2 regions of the Herbaspirillum sp. CAH-3 genome follow, and region 2 is predicted to be linked to the other one. Evidence: predicted binding sites of a transcription regulator. Region 2 holds the regulator's gene; the other holds the start of a gene.

What was found. Region 2 encodes sigma-54, which starts transcription at its own class of promoters, with help from an activator protein. Its sites were predicted from a motif close to TGGCANGNAANCTGCTTT; they were not measured.
Positions count from the first base shown of each region.
Region 1: the regulator sigma-54 is predicted to act here: its motif matches at 9,961-9,978, upstream of FYB76_RS22975 (outer envelope protein).

Region 1 covers NZ_VSWE01000021.1:1,498-12,768, reverse strand. The annotation lists gene minD (septum site-determining protein MinD) at 1-250, opposite strand, end outside; gene minC (septum site-determining protein MinC) at 323-1,120, opposite strand; gene FYB76_RS23015 (HigA family addiction module antitoxin) at 1,412-1,687, shown strand; gene FYB76_RS23010 (BMP family ABC transporter substrate-binding protein) at 1,785-2,924, opposite strand; gene FYB76_RS23005 (ABC transporter permease) at 3,005-3,925, opposite strand; gene FYB76_RS23000 (ABC transporter permease) at 3,942-5,036, opposite strand; gene FYB76_RS22995 (ABC transporter ATP-binding protein) at 5,029-6,579, opposite strand; gene FYB76_RS22990 (ABC transporter permease) at 6,760-7,539, opposite strand; gene FYB76_RS22985 (ABC transporter ATP-binding protein) at 7,568-8,353, opposite strand; gene FYB76_RS22980 (ABC transporter substrate-binding protein) at 8,409-9,449, opposite strand; gene FYB76_RS22975 (outer envelope protein) at 10,165-10,989, shown strand; gene FYB76_RS22970 (urate hydroxylase PuuD) at 11,259-11,271, shown strand, end outside.
Region 2 covers NZ_VSWE01000010.1:166,292-177,562, reverse strand. The annotation lists gene FYB76_RS14715 (phytanoyl-CoA dioxygenase family protein) at 1-719, shown strand, start outside; gene FYB76_RS14710 (methyl-accepting chemotaxis protein) at 848-2,479, opposite strand; gene FYB76_RS14705 (cation:proton antiporter) at 2,730-4,721, opposite strand; gene FYB76_RS14700 (SIS domain-containing protein) at 5,083-6,111, shown strand; gene FYB76_RS14695 (HAD family hydrolase) at 6,111-6,665, shown strand; gene lptC (LPS export ABC transporter periplasmic protein LptC) at 6,662-7,270, shown strand; gene lptA (lipopolysaccharide transport periplasmic protein LptA) at 7,322-7,960, shown strand; gene lptB (LPS export ABC transporter ATP-binding protein) at 7,957-8,706, shown strand; gene FYB76_RS14675 (RNA polymerase factor sigma-54) at 8,775-10,265, shown strand; gene hpf (ribosome hibernation-promoting factor, HPF/YfiA family) at 10,418-10,780, shown strand; gene grxD (Grx4 family monothiol glutaredoxin) at 11,154-11,271, shown strand, end outside.

The DNA.
Region 1 (11,271 bases), on a different contig from region 2:
ACAGGTTGTCGCAGTGCTTGTCCTTGATCAGGGCCTGGTTCAGCGTGGCTTCCTTGTTGATCACGTTGATGAGGTCGTAGACCACGCGGCGTTCGCAGCCCATGATCAGGTCCAGGTTGCGCAGACCGACGTCGAAGTCGATCACGGCCGTCTTGTGGCCGCGCATGGCCAGGCCCGATGCGAAACTGGCGCTGGACGTCGTTTTGCCGACGCCGCCCTTACCCGAAGTCACAACGATGATTTTTGCCACGAAAAACTCCTTAAGAAGAACAGTACGCCGGCGGTCCCGGCTGGATTCGTTTAAATGATTTACGCCGGAGCCTTACGACGCCGACATGGGCAGCACGTCGATACGTTCGCCTTGCAGGCGCACCTGCACCTGCTTGCCGACGAGCTCCGGAGCATGACCGTTCTCGAAGGTCCGATAGACCCCCGCAATGGAAACCAGTTCCGCTTCCAGTGAAGCAGCGAAGATACGCGCGCTCGTATTGCCCGAGGCACCGGCCAGGGCACGGCCGCGCAACGGCGCGTAGACGTGGATGCAGCCATCGGCAATGAGCTCGGCGCCGTTGTTGACCACGGCCAGCACCACCAGGTCGGCGCCGCGCGCATAGATGCGCTGGCCGGCGCGCACCGGGGTGTCGATCACCACCGTGTTGGCCACCGGGGCCGGGGCGGGCTGGGGAGCGGGTGCAGCGGCAGCAGGCGGAGCCACCGGGGCGGCTGGCGGGGTTGGTGCTGGTGCGGCTTGCTGGGCTGCCGCCTCTTGCGCCCGCGCATTGGCGGTGCCGGCACCGGCCACCGCCGAGTTGTCGATGGCCAGGCCCTGGGCGACGATGCCGCCATGCAATTCTTCCGGCGCATTGCGCACGGCCACCGTATTCAAACGGAAGCGCTTGAACAGGGCCACCACGGCGCTCCAGTCGATGGCCGCAGCGGCTGCCGCATCCAGGGTGCCGATATCCAGCACCGCGAATTCGTCTTCGAAGAAATCGGCGACGCCGCCGGTCATTTCCTTCAGGGCTTTTTCCAGCGAAGTCGGATCGGTTTCATGCAGGATTGCCGAAATGGCAACTACAGTGGAAATTTTGATTTCGATCGGTTTGCGCGCTTTTTGCATAAATCCTGTAGTTCAATGCGGCGGAAAGTGAAGGAAAATGCAGGCTTTCCACCCGGTTTGGGTGTGCATTATACAGGCTGGATGCGGCTGCGATAGCGGTGGAGCGGGGGTTTTCGGCAGGCAAGGGTGGGGCCCAGCGGGTGCCGACGCTTTGCCAAATATTTGTGGCAAAAAGCCAGTGCAGCGGGACAGCCGACAGCCGTTTTGTAAAGTGTGGCGTCACAAGATACATCTATCGCGAGAACAAGCGTCAATGCGACTATCACCAATCCAAATCAACGGAGGTCAGTCATGACGCGCATGTTCAACCCGCCGCACCCGGGCGAGGTCCTGAGGGAATATCTGGGTGAAATGACCGTCACGGAAGCGGCCATGCGCCTGGGCGTCGCCCGTGTCACGCTGCAGCGGATCGTCAACGGTGCCGCCGGCATTTCGCCGGACATGGCCTATCGCCTGGCGGCGGCCTTCGGCACCAGTCCCGAACTCTGGGCCGGGATGCAATTGCAGTATGACCTGCACGAGGCCGGCAAGCTGGCCCGTCCGGTGATCGAGCGCATCACTGCGTGATTCCCAATAAAAAAACCGCCGGCACCTCACGATGCCAGCGGTTTTCTTGAAGCCTGCCCCGGCCGCCTGACAGCAGCGCCGGGGAGCCATCCGGAAATCAGCCCGGTACCTTGCCGTCCACGCCCTCGACGTAGAACTTGATGCCATGCAGGAAGCCGTCATCGGCCACGGCGTCCTTGCCCAGCACTTCCTTGCCGGCGTTGTCCTTGATCGGACCCTTCCAGATCGGGGCCGAGCCGTCGACGATGCCCTTCTTGCGCTCTTCCACCAGCGACTTCACGTCGGCCGGCAGTTCAGGATTGAATGCGGCCAGGTCGATGCCGTTTTCCTTCAGGCCGATCCAGCTGGTGCTGCTCTTCCACGAGCCATCCAGCACGGCTTGCACGCGCGCCGTGTAATACACGCCCCAGTTGATCATGGAAGCAGCCAGGTGGGCCTTGGGGCCGAAGCTGGTCATGTCGCTGTCCCAGCCGAAGGCATACACGCCCTTTTCCTGCGCGGTCTGTACCACGGCGGCGGAGTCGGTGTTCTGCATCAGCACGTCCACACCCTGGCCGATCAGGGTGGTGGCGGCTTCACGTTCCTTGCCCGGATCGAACCACTTGTTGACCCACACCACGGCGGTGGTGGCCTTCGGGTTGACCGAACGCGCACCCAGGGTGAAGGAGTCGATGTTGCGGATCACTTCAGGAATCGGCACCGACGCCACCACGCCCAGCTTGCCGGACTTGCTCATCTTGCCCGCGACCACGCCGGCCAGGTAAGCGCCTTCATAGGTGCGCACATCGTATTGCGCCAGGTTGTCGGCGGTCTTGAAGCCGGTGGCGTGTTCGAACTTCACATCCGGGAATTCCTTGGCGACCTTGAGCATGGCTTCCATGTAGCCGAAGGTGGTGCCGAAGATCAGCTTGTTGCCGTCGGTGGCCAGCTGGCGGAAGACGCGCTCGGCGTCGGCTGCGGATTCAGGAATGTTTTCCACGAAGGTGGTCTTGACCTTGTCGCCGAACTTTTCTTCGACTGCCTTGCGGCCCTTGTCATGCGCGAAGGTCCAGCCGGCGTCACCCACCGGGCCGATGTAGACGAAGGCGACCTTCAGCGGATCAGCCGCCGGTGCAGCCGCAGCCGGCGCAGCAGCGGGCGCGGCGGCAGCAGGTTCTTCCTTCTTGCCGCAACCGATCAGGGTTGCTGCGGCCAGGGTGGCGAGCATCGTCAAGGATGCCCTGCGCGAAATCTTCATTGTGTTCTCCCTCAAGGTCAGTGGATAAATGCAAGTGCTGCTACAAAAACGGAATAAACGATTTAAACGATATAAATGGTTCAGGAAGCGCCCGGACGGAACGGCTTGCCCAGCGACGCCGGCATGTTCAGGCGGATCCAGTCGGGGTTGCGCGAGATCAGCGCCAGCACCACGATGGTGGCCAGGTACGGGGCCATCGACAGGATCTGCGAGGGCACCGTCACCCCCATGCCCTGCAGGTAGAACTGCGCGATGGTCACGCCGCCAAACAGCAGCGAACCCAGCAAGACGCGTGCCGGACGCCAGGTGGCGAAGGCGGTCAGGGCCAGCGCGATCCAGCCGCGTCCGGCCACCAGGCCCTCGACCCACATCGGGGTATAGACCAGCGACATGTAGGCACCCGCCAGGCCGCAGCAGGCGCCCCCGAACAGCAGCGCCAGGTAGCGGATGCCGCGCACCGAATAGCCCAGCGCGTGCGCCGATTCCGGCGACTCGCCCACGGCACGCAGGACCAGCCCGGCCCGTGTGCGATACAGGAACCAGATGCTGGCCAGGCACAGCGCGAAGGCGACATAGCTCATCCAGTGCTGGTGGAACAGCGCCTTGCCGAGGAAAGGAATATCCCCCAGCAGCGGAATCGAATTCGGTTGCGCCGGCAGGGCCAGGCCCACGAAGCGCTGGCCGACGAAGGCCGACAGGCCGGCCCCGAAGATCGACAGCGCCAGGCCGGTGGCGACCTGGTTGGTGGCCAGGCGCAGCGCCAGCCAGGCAAAGAGCGTGGCCATCAGCATGCCGCAGACGGCACCGGCGGCAAAGCCCAGGAGCGGGCTCTTGGTGGCATAGCCGACCGCGAAACCGGCGATGGCCGCCACCAGCATCATGCCTTCGGCACCCAGGTTGAGCACGCCGGAGCGTTCATTGATCAACAGCCCGATGGCCGCCAGCAGCAGGGGTGTGCCGGCATTGATGGAGGCTGCGATGAGAGGAGCGAGTTGTTCCATGTCCTGTCCTGATTCCTTAGACTTTCTTTTTCCACGCCAGGCGGTAATCGATGAGCGTATCGCAGGCCAGCAGCAGGAACAGCAGCATGCCCTGGAATACGCCCGTGATGGCCGAGGGCAGGCCCAGGCGCGACTGCGCCAGCTCGCCGCCCAGGTACAGCAACGACATGATCAGCCCGCCCAGGATCGCGCCGACCGGATGCAGGCGGCCGATGAAGGCCACGATGATGGCGGCGAACCCATAGCCCGGCGACACCGACGGCAGCAGCTGCCCGATCGGACCGGCGATCTCGAAGGCGCCGGCCAGTCCGGCAAAGGCACCCGAGATCAGCAGCGAGACCCACAAGGCCGAACGTGCCGAGAAGCCCGCATAGCGCGCCGCATGCGGCGCCACGCCACCGACCATGAGCGAGAAGCCGCGCAGGCTGCGCATCATGAAGATGGCCATCAGGATGGCTGCGACGATGGCCACCGCAAAGCCGATATGCAGGCGCGTGCCCGACATCAGCACGGGCAGCATGAATTCGCTGGAGAACACCTTGGACTGCGGGAAATTCATGCCATTGGGATCCTTCAGCGGACCGTTGACGGCCCACATCAGCAGCAGCTGCGCCACATAGGTCAGCATCAGCGAGACCAGGATTTCATTGGCATTGAACTGGTCACGCAGGTAAGCGGTGATGGCCGCCCACAAGGCGCCGCCGATGATGCCGGCCACGATCATGAGCACCAGCCCCATGCCGCCGGAGATGCCGTGTCCCGGCACATCCAGCCACACCAGCATGGCCCCCGAACAGAGCGCACCGACGGTGAACTGGCCTTCGGCACCGATATTCCAGATGCTGGCGCGGAAGCACACCGCCAGCCCCAGCGCGCACAGGATCAGCGGTACGGATTTGAGCAGCAGCTCGCTGATGGCGCGCTTGCCGTTGAACGGATCAACCAGGAATACCTTCAGGCCCGCCAGCGGATCCTTGCCCAGTGCCAGGAACAGCAACGCCCCCAGGAACAGGGTGGCGACGATGGCGATCACCGGCGACAGATAAGTCATGGTCTTGGAGGGCGCACCGCGCAGTTCCAGACGCAGGGGGAAGCTCATGCGTTCAGCCATGGTTCACCTCCGCAGCGGCGGCCGCCGGTTCATCCCACAAGCCGCTCATCCACACGCCCACTTGTTCGCGCGTGGCCTGTTCGATGGGGATGGAGGGCGACAGTCGCCCCTTGGCGATGACGTGCAGGCGATCACATAATGCGAACAATTCGTCAAGTTCTTCCGAGATCACCAGCACTGCACAACCTTCCTGTTTCAGTTTCAAGATTTCGCCGTGGATCTGGGCGGCGGCACCGACGTCCACCCCCCAGGTCGGCTGGGCCACCACGAAGACGGCGGGTTTGCGTTCCATTTCGCGGCCGACGATGAATTTCTGCAGGTTGCCGCCCGACAGGCTCTTGGCCGGTGCATCCGGTCCGGCCGCCTTGACCTTGAAGCGTTCGATGATGGACGCCGCAGCACGCCGCGTAAAACCGAAATCGATCATGCCGCGCTTCACGTAGGGCGCTTTCTGGTGCGACAGCAGCATGTTGGCGGTGAGCGAAAGCGTCGGCACGGCACCGCGCCCCAGGCGTTCTTCCGGCACCAGGCCCAGGCCCGCTGCGCGGCGCGGATTGGGCGAGAGGTCGCCCACGGCCTTGCCGGCCAGCATGATCATGTTGGGCGCGGCGCGCTGGTCTTCGCCGGACAGCGCCGCCAGCAATTCCTGCTGGCCATTGCCCGAGACCCCGGCGATGCCGACGATTTCACCGGCGCGCACTTCGCATTCGATGTCCTTCAGTTCGGTCGCAAACAGGTGCGCCTTGGGCAGCGAAAGACGATTGACGTGCAGCTTGCGCTCATTGCGCAGCGAATCGGGATTGCGCTCGCGCTGCAGGCGCACCAGCTCATCACCGATCATCATGCGCGAGAGGCTGGCGCTGCTTTCATTGCGCGGATCGCAGTTGCCGGTCACGCGGCCACCGCGCATGACGGTGGCGCTGTGGCACAGCGCGCGGATTTCGTCGAGCTTGTGGCTGATGTAAAGAATGCTGCAGCCCTCATCGGCCAGGCGGCGCAGCGTCACGAAGAGTTTTTCCACCGCCTGGGGCGTGAGCACCGAGGTCGGCTCGTCCAGGATCAGCAATTGCGGTTCGGTCAGCAGCGCGCGCACGATTTCCACGCGCTGGCGTTCCCCGACCGACAGGGTATGCACATGGCGCTGCGGTTCCAGCTCCAGCCCGTATTTTTCGCCGGTGCGGGTGATGCGTTCGGCCAGTTCCTTGAGATCGGTCTTGGCGTCCAGGCCCAGGGCGATGTTCTCGGTCACGGTCAGCGTATCGAACAGCGAGAAATGCTGGAACACCATCGCAATGCCCAGCTTGCGCGCCACCTGCGGATTGGCGATCTGCACCGTCTCACCGTTCCAGCGCAGTTCACCGGCATCCGGCTTGACCGCACCGAAGATGATCTTCATCAGGGTGGACTTGCCCGCGCCGTTCTCCCCGAGTACGGCGTGGATCTCGCCGGGCGCAACGGCCAGGCTGACATCGTCATTGGCCAGCACGCCCGGATAGGCCTTGCGCACATGGCTGATTTCAAGACGGAGTGGAACTGCGCTCACGTGATTTCCCTGTGGTGATGAGGTTGGTCATGTCCAAATGCAAGGCGGTCCGCGTGCCTGCGGCCGCCGCGAGCGCCCCCAGCGGCTCGCACGCGCGACATCATAGACAAATTGCGCCGCGCCGCATACCGCTTTTGCCGGGTTTTCCGCCCCTGTTGCGGCGTAATCGCCCGATTTATCTCATTTTCCCCGATGCGCCCAGCCGGTGGTGCGTTTCTCGATGATGGCGAACAGTTCGTACATGGCCATGGCCATGGCCCCGATCACCACCAGCCCGGCAAAGGCCAGCGGCATCTTCATCGAGGAGCCGGCCGAGACCAGCAGGTAGCCGATGCCCTGGTTGGAGGCATTCATCTCGGACACGGTCGAGCCCACGAAGGCCAGCGTGATGGCCACTTTGAGCGAGGCAAAGAAATACGGCATCGAACGCGGCAGGCCGACCTTGAGCAGGATGTCCATGCGGCGTGCGCCCAGCACGCGCAAGACGTCTTCCAGCTCCGGTTCCAGCGTGGCCAGGCCGGTGGCGATGTTGACCATGATGGGGAAGAAGGAGATCAGGAAAGCGGTCAGGATGGCCGGCCCCGCGCCGATACCGAACCAGACCACCAGCACCGGCACGAAAGCCGCCTTGGGCAAGGCATTGAAGGCCGTCATGAGCGGATAGGCGGCGGCATAGAGCATGGGTGAAGAGCCGATCACGAAGCCCAGCGTCACACCGACCACCACCGCAATGGCAAAGCCCACCATGGTGACCCAAAAGGTGGAGAGGGCGTGTTCGGTGATCGGCCCGGCGTAATCCACCATGGCCTGCAGGATGGAGGCGGGGCTGGGGAAGATGAAGTCGGAGACCTGCCACACGCTGCAGATGAACTGCCACACGCCCAGGATGGCGAGCAGCAGGAACCAGGGAGCCAGCGTGGTGGCGGCGCGGTTGAGTTTGCCGTTGAACGGAGTTTTCATGAGTTTCCTTGGCCGGGCCGTGTGAGGGTCAGGTATTGCGCACGTGGCCGATGTGCTCGCGCAGTTCATGCACCAGCGCGTTGAAGCCGTCGGTATAGGTGGTTTCCAGCGGACAGGGGCGCGGCAGCGGATTTTCCCGCCGCACCACGATACGCCCCGGGCGCTTGCTCATCACGTAGATGGTGTCGGCCAGGAAGGCCGCCTCGCGCAGGTCATGCGTGACCAGGATGACGTTGAAGCGGCGCTCGGCCCACAGGTCGCGCAGCACGCACCACAGTTCTTCGCGGGTGAAGGCATCGAGCGCGCCGAAGGGTTCGTCCAGCAGCAGCATCTTGGGCTCATGGATCAGCGCGCGGCAGATCGAGGCGCGCTGCTGCATGCCACCCGAGAGTTGCCAGGGGAATTTGTCGGCATAGCCGTCCAGCCCCACGGTCTTGAGCAACTTGAGGGCACGTTCGGTGTACTCGGCCTTCTTCTGCTTGAAGTCGCGCCGATAGGGTTCGACGATCTCCAGCGGCAGCAGCACGTTTTCCAGCGTGGTGCGCCAGGGCAACAGGGTCGGGGCCTGGAAGGCCATGCCCACGAACTTGAGCGGCCCCGTGACCGTCTGGCCGTTGATGACGACGCTGCCGCGATTGGGTTGCTTCAAGCCCGTGGCCAGCTTCATGAAAGTGGACTTGCCGCAGCCGGACGGCCCGACGATGGCGATGAACTCGCCTGCACGGGTCTGCAGGTCGATGTCTTCCACCGCAAATTCGGCGGCGCCATCATAGGCCAGGTAGACGTGGCGGAAATCGACGAAGGGTTCGCTCATGAATGCAGTCGGCCAGAAATGAGATGAGATGAATCGAATGAACGATATAAATGATTTACTTGGGGAACACGTCCAGCTCGGCCTTGGCCGGCAGGAAGCTGCCGTTCCAGATCTTGTCGGCATTGACGCGGGTCTTGGTGCCGTAGGCGTCCGAGACTTGCGAAGCCATGAGCGTGAGGCGCGGACCGTAGACCTGGCCATAGCCTTCCGACTTGGCATGGGGCGTAGCGATGGCGCTGGCGATGGCCAGCTTCAGGCGGCGCAGTTCCAGCTTCTCGTCGATGAGGCCATCGCGTTCCTTCAGGACCTTGATGGCGGCTTCCGGATTGGCCATCACGTCGCGGCTGGCCTTGGCGAAGGCGCGCAGGAAGCCCTTGATGGCCTCCGGCTTCTGCTTGACCATGGTCTCGGAGGCGATGATGGTATTGCCGTAGAGGCGCACGCCGTAGTCCGGGTACATCATCACGTTGATGTCTTCATCCTTGATGCCGCGGGCGTTGAGGTTCAGCAGCGAGGTGAAGTAGAAACCGGTGATGGCATCCACATCGCCGCGCGCCAGCATGGTTTCGCGCAGCGGCGGGTCCATGCTGGTCCACTGCGCCTTGGTGGCATCGAGGCCGTTGGCCTTGGCAAAGATCGGGTAGGCGCGGCGCCCGGCGTCGAATACCGGCGCGCCCAGCTTCTTGCCGGCCAGGTCTGCCGGTTTCTTGATGCCGGATTTCTTGAGCGAGAACACCGCGGCCGGGGTGTCGTTGTAGACCATCATCACGGCCACCGGCTTGCCCGGGGCATCGGGATTGTTGGCCGTGAATTCCATCAGGGCGGCCATGTCGGCGAAGCCCATGTCATAGGTGCCGGAGGCCACGCGGTTGACCGCATTGCCCGAGCCGTTGCCGGCGTCGATGGTGACATCCAGTTTTTCCTGCGCGAAGTAACCCTTGGACTTGGCTACCAGGAACAGGGCTGCCGGCCCTTCGAAGCGCCAGTCCAGCTGGAACTTGACCTTGGTTTCCTGTGCCAGCGCCAGCGAGGAGCTGGCGGCCAATACCAGGCCGAGAACGGTGGTGCCGAGTTTGAAGAGCTTGCTGGAGTGCACGATGGACTTCCTTCCTTGTTCGTTTGAATGTCAGATCCCAGGGCTTCAATAGCATTTAATGTGCCAAGCCAGCCTGCGGTTCGCGTCTGCTCTGCTTTGCCGGGCGCGGCAGGGGCCAGGCGGTCGGCAAGGGCCCTGCGGATGATCGACATCCGCTTTTCTTTTTGTCGACAATCAAAAAATCCATTTGCGACAATTTGGTGCTTGGCTGCACCTAAGTAGAAAAAAATGCACTAAAAAAATTTGGCTTGCGGCGCTGTAAGGCAGGCGGCATGCGCCTCCTGGCAGTTTTTGTCCGGGCGTACCTGGTTGTCGCGATTGTCGACAATGCGAGTCGCCATGCAACTAACTGCTGGATGAGGGCTTGGGAAAGTGCCCGGACTCGGCTAGGATTGCGCCCCGGCGCGCAGGGCGCAGCGCTTGATGCAGCGTTGCGCGGCTCGCTTTGGGAGCGATGGATTCGCTACTTCTGGTGGGTGCGATTGCGCGCGCCAAGTGCCGGCTTGGGGGCTGGCACGGGCTTTGCGTAAACGCTGCCGTCGGTGCGGGTGTCGGCAATGCTGTCAGCAATTTGCCAGACCTTATTTGACGAGGGCAAGCACACGAGGGGTACCGGAGTCGCTGCTGTGGCGGGGAGAGTGCAGGACGCCGCAGGATGCGAACCGGTCTCCGGTTCAACAGCCATTTTTTAGATTAGCAATACAGGGAGAAACTTATGAAGAAGGGTATCAAGGGGAAGTATTGGATGATGGCGGCCGTGGTTGCCTCGGCGGCGGGCAGCATGTCGGCGCAGGCGGCTGACTGGTCGGACAACTCGATCGGCTACCGTTACGGCACGAAGTTTGCCGAGCCCTTCAACACGCAGGACATTGCCAAGAGCATCGTCAATTTCCAGCACGCCAGTGGCTACAAGTACGGTACCAACTTCCTGAACGTGGACCTGCTGATGTCCAACAGCAAGGATGACAATGCCCAGGAAGCGTATATCGTTTACCGCAATACCCTGGACATCGGCAAGATCAGCGGCAAGGACCTGTCCTTCGGTCCGGCACGCGGTGTGGGCCTGACCCTCGGCTTTGACTGGAACACCAAGAACGACAACAGCTACGCCTCCAAGAAGCGCATGTGGGTCGTCGGTCCGACCCTGATGCTGGATGTGCCCGGTTTCCTGAACGTGAGCGTGCTGGCGCTGTTTGAAAGCAACCAGCCCAAGGGCGTGACCAGCCGCTACACCTACGACACGCACCCGATGCTGAACCTGGCCTGGGGTATCCCGCTGGGTTCGACCGGCCTGGCGTTCGAAGGCTACATGAACTACATCGCCGCCAAGGGCAAGAACGAGTTCGGCGGTTCGACCGGTCCCGAACTGAACTTCGATGGCCAGGTCATGTATGACGTGGGCACGGCCATGGGCCTGGGCAAGAACACCTTCCGCGTGGGCCTGGAATACCAATACTGGCGCAACAAGTTCGGCAACCCGCACAACGTGCCGGGTTCGCTGGCCAAGACCCCGATGGTGCGCGCCGAGTATCACTTCTAAGTCCGGTTGATCCGGCTGCTTGCAGCATCATGGCGATGCCGGGTCTTCGGATCCGGCATTTTTATTGGGTGCTCGCCGTTGGCCGGGAATTGGCTACACTGTGGCTGGCCGGTGGCGCCCAGGGTGCTATGTGGTTTGTCATATGTTGGCTATAAGTTTTCAGGCATGAGGTATCGGCCAGGCTGATATCTAATTGCTGGGTTTTGAACAGGATGGGGGTTTGCGCGTTGCGGCCTTCGTCATCCACAGGGATTTGAGAGCGGAGCATCATGGAAGCATACC
Region 2 (11,271 bases):
GCTATCTCCTGCTCCCGGGCATGGTCCCTGACGCCCTGCGCGAACGCCTGCTCGCCGTTACCCAAGATCACCTGCAACGCGCGGTCGCGCCCCTGGAATACGAAGCCGAGGTCGGCTATGAAGGCGCCCCCGCTTCGCTGGAAGCCGAAGGAGGCCGCACGGCGCGGCGCCTGCGTGCAGCCTGGCAGCGCGATCCGGTGTATCGCGAATGGGCCGCCGATGCGCAACTGGTGGCCATGCTGCACCAGCTGTTCGAAGAACCGGTGTGCCTCACGCTGGCCCATCACAACTGCATCATGACCAAACACCCGGCCTTCGGCACGGCCACCGGCTGGCACCGCGACATCCGCTACTGGTCCTTCCCGCGCAATGAGCTGATTTCGGTGTGGCTGGCGCTGGGCGCGGAAACGCCGGAAAACGGCGCACTCAAGTTCATCCCCGGTTCGCACAAGCTCAAGCTGCAGCCGCAACAGATGGACGAACTCGATTTCCTGCGTCCGGACGTGCCCGCCAACCAGGCCCTGTTCGAGCAGGGCATTGCGCTGTCGCTGGCGCCGGGCGATGTGGTGCTGTTCCATAGCGGCCTGTTCCATGCCGCTGGCCGTAACGATAGTGACCAGGTGAAGTGTTCGGCAGTGTTCGCCTATCACGGCAAAAGCAACCCGCCCTTGCCGGGCACGCGGTCGGCGGCGTCGGAGGATGTGGCCCTGGACAGTTGAGCCGACCGTACTGGTCGATCAACTAGCGGTGCACCGGTAAGGTTCAGGGCACTGGGCCGGAACAGTCGGGCGACTGTTCCGGTGAACTGTCCGCTGCAGCAAAGCCGTAGCGGACAGGCCGGGCCGGATCAGCGCAGCAGCAGGCTGCCCTTGGCCGGCAAGGAAGGAGTGGCAGGAGCGGCCATGCTCTGAGCGACCGGTATCCCGGCCACGCTGCCACCACCGAGTCGGAAGACACTGACCGCCTCCGACAGGCGCGCCGCCTGTTCCTGCATGGATTGCGCAGCGGCAGCGGCCTGCTCCACCAACGCGGCGTTCTGCTGCGTGGTTTCATCCATCTGCGTGATGGCGTTGTTGACTTCCTCGATGCCCTGGCTCTGCTCCTGCCCGGCCGCGCTGATGTCGGTGACCACTTCGCTTACGCGCTGCACGCTCCTGACCACTTCATCGATGGTTTGTCCGGCCTGTGCCACCAGGGCGCTGCCGGTCCCCACGCGGGCGACCGAGTCATCGATCAGGACCTTGATCTCCTTGGCCGCTGCCGCCGAACGCTGGGCCAGCGAACGCACCTCGGAGGCCACCACCGCAAACCCGCGCCCCTGCTCCCCGGCGCGCGCCGCTTCCACGGCGGCATTCAGGGCCAGGATGTTGGTCTGGAAGGCGATGCCATCGATGACGCTGATGATGTCGACGATCTTGCTGGAGGACTGGTTGATGGAACTCATGGTGTCGACCACCTGGCGCACCACATCGCCTCCACGCACCGCCACTTCGGAAGCGGAATGCGCCAGCTCCTTGGCTTGCTGCGCGCTGTCGGCGTTGTGGCGCACGGTGGAGGTCAGCTGTTCCATGGCGGAGGCGGTTTCTTCGAGTGCGCCGGCCTGCTGTTCAGTACGCGAGGAGAGATCGAGGTTGCCATGCGCGATCTCGCTGGAGGCCGTGGCAATGGTGTCCGTGCTCAGGCGCACCTGGCCGACGATGCCCTGCAGGTTTTCATTCATCTGCCGCAGCGCCTGCATCAGCTGGCCGGTTTCATCCTGGCTGTGCACGTCGATCTGCTGGGTGAGATCGCCGGCGGCCACCGCTTGCGCCACCGTCACGGCTCGCTGCAAGGGACGCGAGATCGCCCGCACCAGCAGCACACCCATCAACAATGCCACGAACAGGCCCGCCGCCATGGCCACGCCCATCACTACCAGCAAGGTCTGGTAACGCTGCTGCGCCTGCTCATGCAGCTCACGGCCGACATTGCGCTGCAAGTCCATCAGCTGGGCCAGCGTGGCATGGGCATCCGCATAGAGCTTGAGCATGACGCCGCCATACAGCTCGATGGCGCCCTGGAAGTCACGATTACGCAGGGCTTCGGCCGCAGGCTTGATGCCCTCGGCGACAAACTTCTGGCGCTGCGGCACGAGCTTGTCCAGCAGCGCTCGCTCCTCGCTGGTGAGCTGGGTCTCCTGGTATTGCTTGAGGACGGCATCGTTGGCCTTGATGGCTTTTTCGATGCGGTCCATGTTGGCGTCGATGTCGCCGGAGTCTCCCACGATGGACGTGGAGATGCCATTGCGCGCGGCATCGAGCGCCGCCGACATGCGTTCGAGCTGGGAGAAGGCCACCAGGCGATCTTCATAGAGCGAGCGCATCTGCGCATTGGTCGAACGCAGGCCCACCAGTCCCAAGACACCTGAGGCGACCAGCAGCAACGCCAAAAAGCCGATGACGAAAATCAGGCGAGCCCTGATGGTTAATTTGCTGAACATGTTCCTCCCGGACTTCACTTTTGTTTTCTCTACAACGGATCCATTGTGTGGACCCGTAGTCCTGATGCGTCCGGCGCGCCGATGAGGCCACGCCGCTGCCGCCCGGAAACACTAGCATTTCTCGTACCAGGGGAACAGGTGCGGGATGCGCCAAGTGAAGATTTATTTTTGGAGGCCTGGGATGATGAGCAGACGTGCTGAAGTTTGCTTCACGAGCCGCTGCGCATCGGCTGCCAGCGGCACGCTCCGTCTACTTGCTGAGCAAGCGCTTTTCGGCGCGCAGGATGCTCTCTGAACTTCCGCGCAGCACCACGATGTCGCCCGTCATCAGCACCGTATCTTGGGCCGATTCCAGGCGTTGCTTGCCGCGTCGCAACATGGTGACTTCAGCGCCACACTGCGTCGGCAGGTCGATTTCTGCCAGGGTGTGGCCAACCGCACTGGCGCCGCCGATGAGGGTCACCGATTGCAGGCGCACGTTCATGCCCACGCCATCGGCCTCGGCGTCCGACATGCCGTGGAAATAACCGCGCAGCGAAGCATAGCGTTCGTCGCGAGCGTCCTGCACGCGGTGCACCACCCGCCGCAGCGGTACACCCAACATCACCAGTGCGTGCGAAGCCAGCATGAGGCTGCCTTCCAGGGCTTCCGGCACGACCTCGGTAGCGCCGGCGGCCAGCAGTTTTTCCAGGTCGGCATCATCGTGGCTGCGCACGATGACGGGCAGCTCGGGTTCCAGTTCGTGGGCGTGATGCAGGACCTTCAGGGCCGAAGGCGTACTGGCATAGGTCACCACCAGCGCCGCCGCGCGATGGATACCGGCGGCCACCAGGCTCTCGCGCCGCGCCGCATCGCCGTAGGACACGCTGGCGCCACCGTTGCGGGCGTCCTGCACCAGCTCCGGATCCATCTCCAGGGCGTGATAGGCGATGCCCTCCTCTTCCAGCAGGCGCGCCAGGCTCTGGCCGCTGCGGCCGAAGCCGGCGATGATCACATGCTTCTGCACACCCATGGTGCGCGTGGCCAGCTGCGTCAGGGCCAGCGACTGCAGCATCCACTCATTGGCAGAAAGCTTCATGACGATGGCATCGGACTTGGCCAGGATGAAGGGCGTGGCCAGCATCGACAGCACCATCGCGGCCAGGATCACCTGGATCAGCATGGGATCGACCAGTTTGAGGCCACCGGCCTGGCTCAGCAGCACGAAGCCGAATTCCCCGGCCTGCGCCAGGCCCAGGCCCACGCGCAGCGCCACACCGGTGGTGGAGCCGAACAGGCGCGCCAGTCCGGCGATGAGGGCAAACTTGAGCAATACCGGCCCGGTCAGCAGGAGCAGTACCAGGAACCAGTGATCCACCAGCGTGCGCACATTGAGCAGCATGCCGATGGTGATGAAGAACAGGCCCAGCAGCACATCGCGGAAGGACTTGATGTCTTCTTCCACCTGGTGCTTGAACTCGGTCTCGGAAATGAGCATGCCGGCGATGAAGGCGCCCAGGGCCAGCGACAGCCCGGCCTTCTCGGTGATCCAGGCTGCGCCCAGGGTGATGAGCAGCAGGTTCAGCATGAACAGTTCCTGCGACCGCCGCTTGACCACGATGCGGAACCAGCCGCGCATGAGCTTGCTGCCAAAGAACAGCAGCAGGGCCAGCACCACCAGCGCCTTGCCCACCGCCCAGCCCAGCGTGACCATGATGTTGCCCGACGGGTTGGCCAGCGCCGGCACCACGATCAGCAGCGGCACCAGCGCCAGATCCTGGAACAGCAGCACGCCGAGAATGCGGCGGCCGTGTTCGGTCTCCAGCTCCAGCCGTTCGGTGAGCAGCTTGGAGACGATGGCCGTGGACGACATGGTGAGCGCCCCGCCCAGCGCGAAGGCGGCCTGCCAGGTCACGTTGACGAACTGCGGCAGCACCATGGCCGCGCCCCAGGCCACCACCATGGTCGTGGCAATGGTGGCGGCCACTTGCGCCACGCCCAGGCCGAAGACGATGTGGCGCATGGCCGAGAGCTTGGAGAGCGAAAACTCCAGCCCGATGGAGAACATCAGGAAGACCACGCCGAATTCGGCCAGCGCATGGGTGGTTTCGTTGTCTTCGGCGAAGGCCAGGCCGTGCGGGCCGATGATGATGCCCACCACCAGGTAGCCCAGCATGGGCGGCAACTGCATCATGCGGAAGGCGACCACGCCGAGCACTGCGGCGGCCAGAAGGAAAAGGGTCAGTTCCAGTCCGGAAAACATTGCTGTCGAGTTTCTTGTCAAAAGCCGCCGGGCTCGGCGGGGTTCGATGTGAATGAATTGGCAACGCACCAGCAAGAGGCAGTTCATGCAGCCAGCATTGAACGTGAAGGAAAACCTCGGGCAGCGGCGGGCTTGATCGCCGTAGAATTCATACCTGTGGCGCAACAACAGCAGAGTTATTCACTACGATCGTGGGCTTTCCCCGTCTGTTGCGATGCCGCGCCCGACCTTGGTGCAGGCCGGAATCCCCCGTGGCTGCGGCGCTGCGGCGCGACGCAAAGCTGCACTTCACATCAAATCCGGCAGCATTCCCTTACATCTGGCAAGTTTTTTGCTTTGCTAATTCGTTTATACTTCGGTTATGAGTGTAACCGATGACAAAACCACGCCTGCATCTTTTTCGGCCGGGGCTGCCCGCCGTGCCATCGAACTGGCACGCCAGACCCTGCAGATCGAAGCTGATGCCATCCTGGCCCTGAAAAACCGCCTGCGCGACGACAGCGCCGAACCCCTGGCCCAGGCCGTAGAGGTCTTGCTGCAGTGCGAGGGGCGAGCGGTGGTTTCCGGGATCGGCAAATCCGGCCACATCGGCCGCAAGATGGCTGCAACCCTGGCCTCTACCGGCACCCCGTCGCTGTTCATGCATCCGGCTGAAGCCGCCCATGGCGACCTGGGCATGGTGACCGCGCGCGATGTCTTCATCGCCATTTCCAATTCCGGCGAAACGGCCGAGCTGCTGGCCATCGTCCCCATCATCAAGCGCATGGGCGCAGTGATCATTGCCATGACCGGCAATGACCAGTCCAGCCTGGCGCAGCTTGCGGCCGTGCACCTCAACGTGGGCGTGGCCCAGGAAGCCTGTACCCTCAACCTGGCGCCTACCGCCAGCACCACGGCCGCGCTGGCCATGGGCGATGCGCTGGCGGTGTCGCTGCTGGACGCACGCGGATTCGTCGAGGAAGATTTTGCCCGCTCGCATCCCGGGGGCGCCCTGGGCCGCCGCCTGCTGACCCACGTACGCGATGTCATGCGCAGTGGCGAGGCCATTCCTGCCGTGCGTCCGGATGTGTCCCTGTCGGCCGCGCTCATGGAGATCACCCGCAAGGGCATGGCCATGACCGCCGTGGTGGATGAGCAATTCCGCCCGGTCGGCGTCTTTACCGATGGCGACCTGCGCCGCCTGCTGGAGCGTGGCCAGGACTTCGCCAAGTTCTGCATTGCAGACGTGATGCATGCCAATCCGCAGACCGTCAACCAGGACCAGCTGGCAGTGGATGCGGTGCAATTGATGGAACAATTCCGCATCAACCAGTTGCTGGTCACCGATGCGGCCGGCGTGCTCACGGGCGCGCTGCACATCCACGATCTCACGCGTGCCAAGGTGATCTGATGAATGCGCCAGCCTTCGCCAGCACCCTGCCCGCCGCCGCGCTCGCCAAGGCGGCGCAGGTGCGCCTGATGATCTTCGATGTGGACGGCGTGCTCACCGATGGCGGCCTGTTCTATGGTGATGAGGGTGAAGCCTTCAAGCGCTTCAACGCCCTCGATGGCCACGGCATCAAGATGATGCAGCAGTACGGTACGGCCGCCGCCATCATCACTGCGCGCCAGTCGCCCTTCGTACTGCGCCGGGCGCGCGACCTGGGCATCGCCCATGTCTTCCAGGGCATCCACGACAAGCGCCAGGCTTTCGAGCAATTGCTGCAGCAGGTGCAGCTGGGTCCGCAGGATTGCGGCTACCTGGGGGATGACATCATCGACCTGCCGGTCCTGACCCGCGTGGCCTTCAAGGCCTGCGTGGCCAACGGCCATCGTGAAGTGAAGTCGCGCAGCGACTACGTCACCCAGGCCACCGGCGGCAATGGCGCCGTGCGAGAAATCTGCGACCTGGTCCTGGCCGCGCAAGGCAACTACGAGGCGGCGCTGGCGCCGTACCTGGCATGAGCGGGCACAGCGGGGCACGCAAGGCCGAGCGCATCCGCGTGGCGGTGATCCTGGCGATCCTGATCGGCGCAGCGCTGGGCAGTTTCTGGGTGATGCAGGCCATGCGCGCAGCGGGCGACAAGCAGCCGGTGCAGCGTCCGCGCGGCAAGCCCGACTACTACCTGGAAAACTTCAGCTACGTGAGGATGGGCCCCACCGGCCTGCCGCGCTATGACGTCTCGGGCAGGAAGATGGTGCACTTCCCCACGGATGATTCCTTCGAGATCACCAAGCCGGTCGTGCACAACCTGGACCAGGCCCAGGCGCCCATGGAGCTCTACTCCGATACCGCACGCGTGACGGACGACCAGACCCAGATCCACATGTACGGCAACGCCAACGCGATACGCGCGCCCTACAAGGGGCGCGAGCAGATGCACCTGGTATCGGAATACCTGCTGCTGTTGCCCGACGATGAAATCGTCAAGACCGACAAGCCGGTGGCCATGACCATGGGCACCACGCGCCTGAACGGCGTGGGCATGGTGGCCAACAACGCCACCCAGGTGGTGCAGCTGTTCGGCAATGTACGCGGCTATTACGAGCCGACCCCGAAGAAACGATAACCCGGTAGCGACCGGGACAAGAACGCCAAGAACCGACCAGACAGGAAACCAATGAAACGCTCACTCTTTCTGCCCATGCTGATGCTGGCTGCCGTGTGCGGCGTGGCCAACGCCGAGAAGGCGGACTCCACCAAGCCCACCAACATCGAGGCAGACCAGATGGTGTATGACGATGTGCGCCAGGTGAAGACCTTCACCGGCAACGTGGTCATGACGCGCGGTACGCTCATCATCAAGGCCGGCCGGGTGGTATTGACGACCGACCAGTACGGTTATGAAAACGCCGTGCTGTACGCGGCTCCCGGGTCGCTGGCCAACTTCCGCCAGAAGCGCGACGGCGGTCCCAACCTGTGGATCGAAGGCCAGGCCGAGCGGATCGAATATTCGGAACAGACCGAAGTCTCCAAACTGTTCCAGCGCGCGCACATCCAGCGCATGGATGGTGATCGCATCACCGATGAAGTCAACGGTGAATTCATCTCCTACGACAGCCGTGCGGAGTTCTACTCCGTGAACAATACCGCCAGCGGCGAGAGCAAGCCCGGCGCGGGCCGCATCACCGCCGTGATCCAGCCCAAGAATCCGCCGCCGGCTGGCAGCACCGCACCGGCCACCCCGGCGGCCCAGCCGTCCGGCAAGAACAACGCCGCGCAGCCTGCCCCGCGTCGCGACAACGGAAAGGGCCAATGACGATGGCAGCCAGCTCGCTGGTCGTTCGCGGCCTGAAGAAAAGTTATGGCGCGCGCCAGGTGGTGCGCGATGTCTCGATGGAAGTGCGCAGCGGCGAAGTGGTCGGCCTGCTTGGCCCCAATGGTGCCGGCAAGACCACCTCGTTCTACATGATCGTGGGCCTGGTGCCCTCCGATGGCGGCGAGATCGACCTGGATGGCGCATCCATTTCGCGCATGCCCATCCACAAGCGCGCCACCATGGGCTTGTCTTACCTGCCGCAGGAAGCCTCAGTGTTCCGCAAGCTGACGGTGGAAGACAATATCCGTGCCGTGCTCGAGCTGCGCCAGGAAGACGGCAAGCCGCTCTCGCGCGATGAAATCGAAGGCCGCCTCAACAACCTGCTGCACGAACTGCAGATCGAAAAGCTGCGCGATAGCCAGGCGCTGTCGCTCTCGGGCGGCGAGCGTCGCCGTGTCGAAATCGCCCGCGCACTGGCCACCGATCCGCGCTTCGTGCTGCTCGATGAACCCTTTGCCGGTATCGACCCGATTGCCGTGATCGAGATCCAGCGCATCGTGCGCTTCCTGAAGGAACGCGGCATCGGCGTGCTCATCACCGACCACAATGTGCGCGAGACGCTGGGCATCTGCGACCGCGCCTACATCATCAACCAGGGCACGGTGCTGGCCAGCGGCAATCCGGAAGAGATCATCGCCAACGAATCGGTGCGCCGCGTGTACCTGGGCGAACACTTCCGCATGTAAGCAGGCAACTTACTTTACGCAACGACAGGCAGTGCAACCAGCGGGCCACGCCGCTTCCAGAAAGACAGATGAAACAGTCGCTCCAGTTACGTACCTCGCAGCACCTCGCCTTGACGCCGCAACTGCAGCAGTCGATCAGGCTGCTGCAACTGTCGACGCTGGAACTGCACCAGGAACTGGAACAGATCCTCTCCGACAATCCCCTGCTGGAACGCCTGGACGATGCGCTCGACAATTCGGTGCGCCTGCTGGCCGATGGCGCCGTCTCCAGTTCGCCCTCCAGCGGTGTGGCCGAGGCGCCCGGGGAAGGCAGCGGCGAGGCCGCACCGGCGGCGGCAGATGGCGATTCCAGTTTCGAGTACCAGGACAACAATCCCGACAACGGTGTCACCGGCGATGCTGACTGGAGCTTTGACGATGTCGCACGCAGCGGCAAGTCGCCGGACGACGACGATGCCCGTCCGCAACTCGAAGCCCACGAACTGACCCTGCGCGAACACCTGCTGGAACAGATCCGCGTGACCGCGCGCACCCTGCGCGATCGGGCGCTGCTGGAGCTGCTCACCGATGCGCTCGACGAAAGCGGCTATCTCGAAGAACCGCTGGAAGACATCCACGCGCGCCTGCCTGAAGAGTTGGGCATCGACATGGAAGAGCTGTCCATTTCGCTCAAGCTCCTGCAGAGCCTGGATCCCGCGGGGGTGGGTGCACGCAGTGCCGGTGAATGCCTGGCGCTGCAAATCCGCCGCCTGCCCAAGATCCCCTTTGTCACCCGCAAGCTGGCGCTGAGGATCGTTGAGGATTACCTGCCGCTGTTTGCCCAGCGCGATTTCAACAAGATCAAGAAGGCCCTGGATTGCGATGACGAAGACCTGCGTGAAGCCCAGGCCGTGATCCGCCAATGCCGTCCGCACCCGGGTGCCGAATTCGCGCGCGATGCCTCGGACTATGTGGTGCCGGATGTGATTGTCAAGCAGACAAAGACCGGCTGGCAGGTCATGCTCAACCATGAGGTCATGCCCAAGCTGCGCGTCAATGCGATGTATGCCAGTGCATTGAAGCAAGCCAAGGGCGAAGGTTCGCTGTCGTCGCAGTTGCAGGAAGCCAAGTGGCTCATCAAGAACATGCGGCAACGTTTCGATACAATTTTGCGCGTCGCGCAGGCTATTGTGGAACGTCAAAGAAACTTCTTTTCACATGGGGCAGTCGCCATGCGCCCCCTTGTGCTGCGTGAAATTGCTGATACACTGGGTCTACACGAGAGCACCATCTCTCGCGTGACGACTCAGAAATACATGCTCACTCCGCATGGAATGTTTGAGTTGAAATACTTCTTCGGTAGCCACGTCGCGACTGAAACCGGAGGCGAAGCTTCCTCCACCGCGATACGGGCGCTGATCAAACAGTTGATAGGAGCCGAGAACCCGCAGACCCCATTATCCGATAGCAAGATTGCGGATATGCTGGCAGAACAAGGCATGGTGGTCGCGCGACGCACAGTCGCCAAATACCGCGAAGTGTTGAAGATTCCGCCGGTCAATCTCCGCAAGTCCCTCTGAGTTTTTCCTCAGTTTTTCTGCAGTACCGTTGCTGTGTTCAGGCAAGCATCCGACTGATGCCCGCGCCATCCGACACGAAGACCGTGCCCGTGGTACAGCTGCAGCAGGATCGATTGCACGAACCTCCAGTGACTTCACGATAGGAGTCTTGTATGAATCTGACCATCAGTGGACACCACCTCGAACTGACCCCCGCCATCCGGGAATACGTGCAAAGCAAGCTCTCGCGTATCAAGCGCCATTTCGACAACGTGATCGACGTCAGCGTGATCCTGAGCGTAGATAAACTCACAGAAAAGGAAAAGCGCCAAAAAGCGGAAATCAACGTCCACATCAAGGGGAAGGATCTACATGCGGAAAGCATCGCACACGACCTCTACGCTGCCATTGACACGCTGATCGACAAGCTCGATCGCCAGGTCATCAAGCACAAGGACAAGTTGCAGGAACATCACTCCATGGCCAAGCGCCTGCCGGACGAAACGCCGGAGGATGCGGTGGCCGGAGCGGCATAAGCCAGGACACCCTCGGCAAGCCGCCTCGCAGCCGCAACGCTGCTGAGAAAGCCAGCCGAATTTCATGAGGAAGGGGCGCGCAAGCGCCCTTTTTCATTGATGGCCGCCGAACTGGCGCAAGCCTGTGGAAAAAATATAAATCATTGCGCAAGGCAACTTTTCCACAGCCGTCGCTGAACATGATGCAGGAGCCTGCTGCTTGAATGTGTTCACGTCACCCTCATCTTCGATACGAGAACTTGCATACGATATAAATCATTTCCGTGATGCAATTTCCTGCCCGGTCAGACGGCCGGGCGGACCTTACCCGTTTTCAACGCGCCGGCCGGCTTTTCCCTATAATGTCGGCAATCCCATTTTTAAAGGCATAGCCATGAGCGACGTCCAATCCTGGATCAAAGAAACCGTGACCCAAAACCCCGTGGTGCTGTTCATGAAGGGCACTGCACAGTTCCCGCAATGCGGCTTTTCCGGCAAGGCCATCCAGTTGC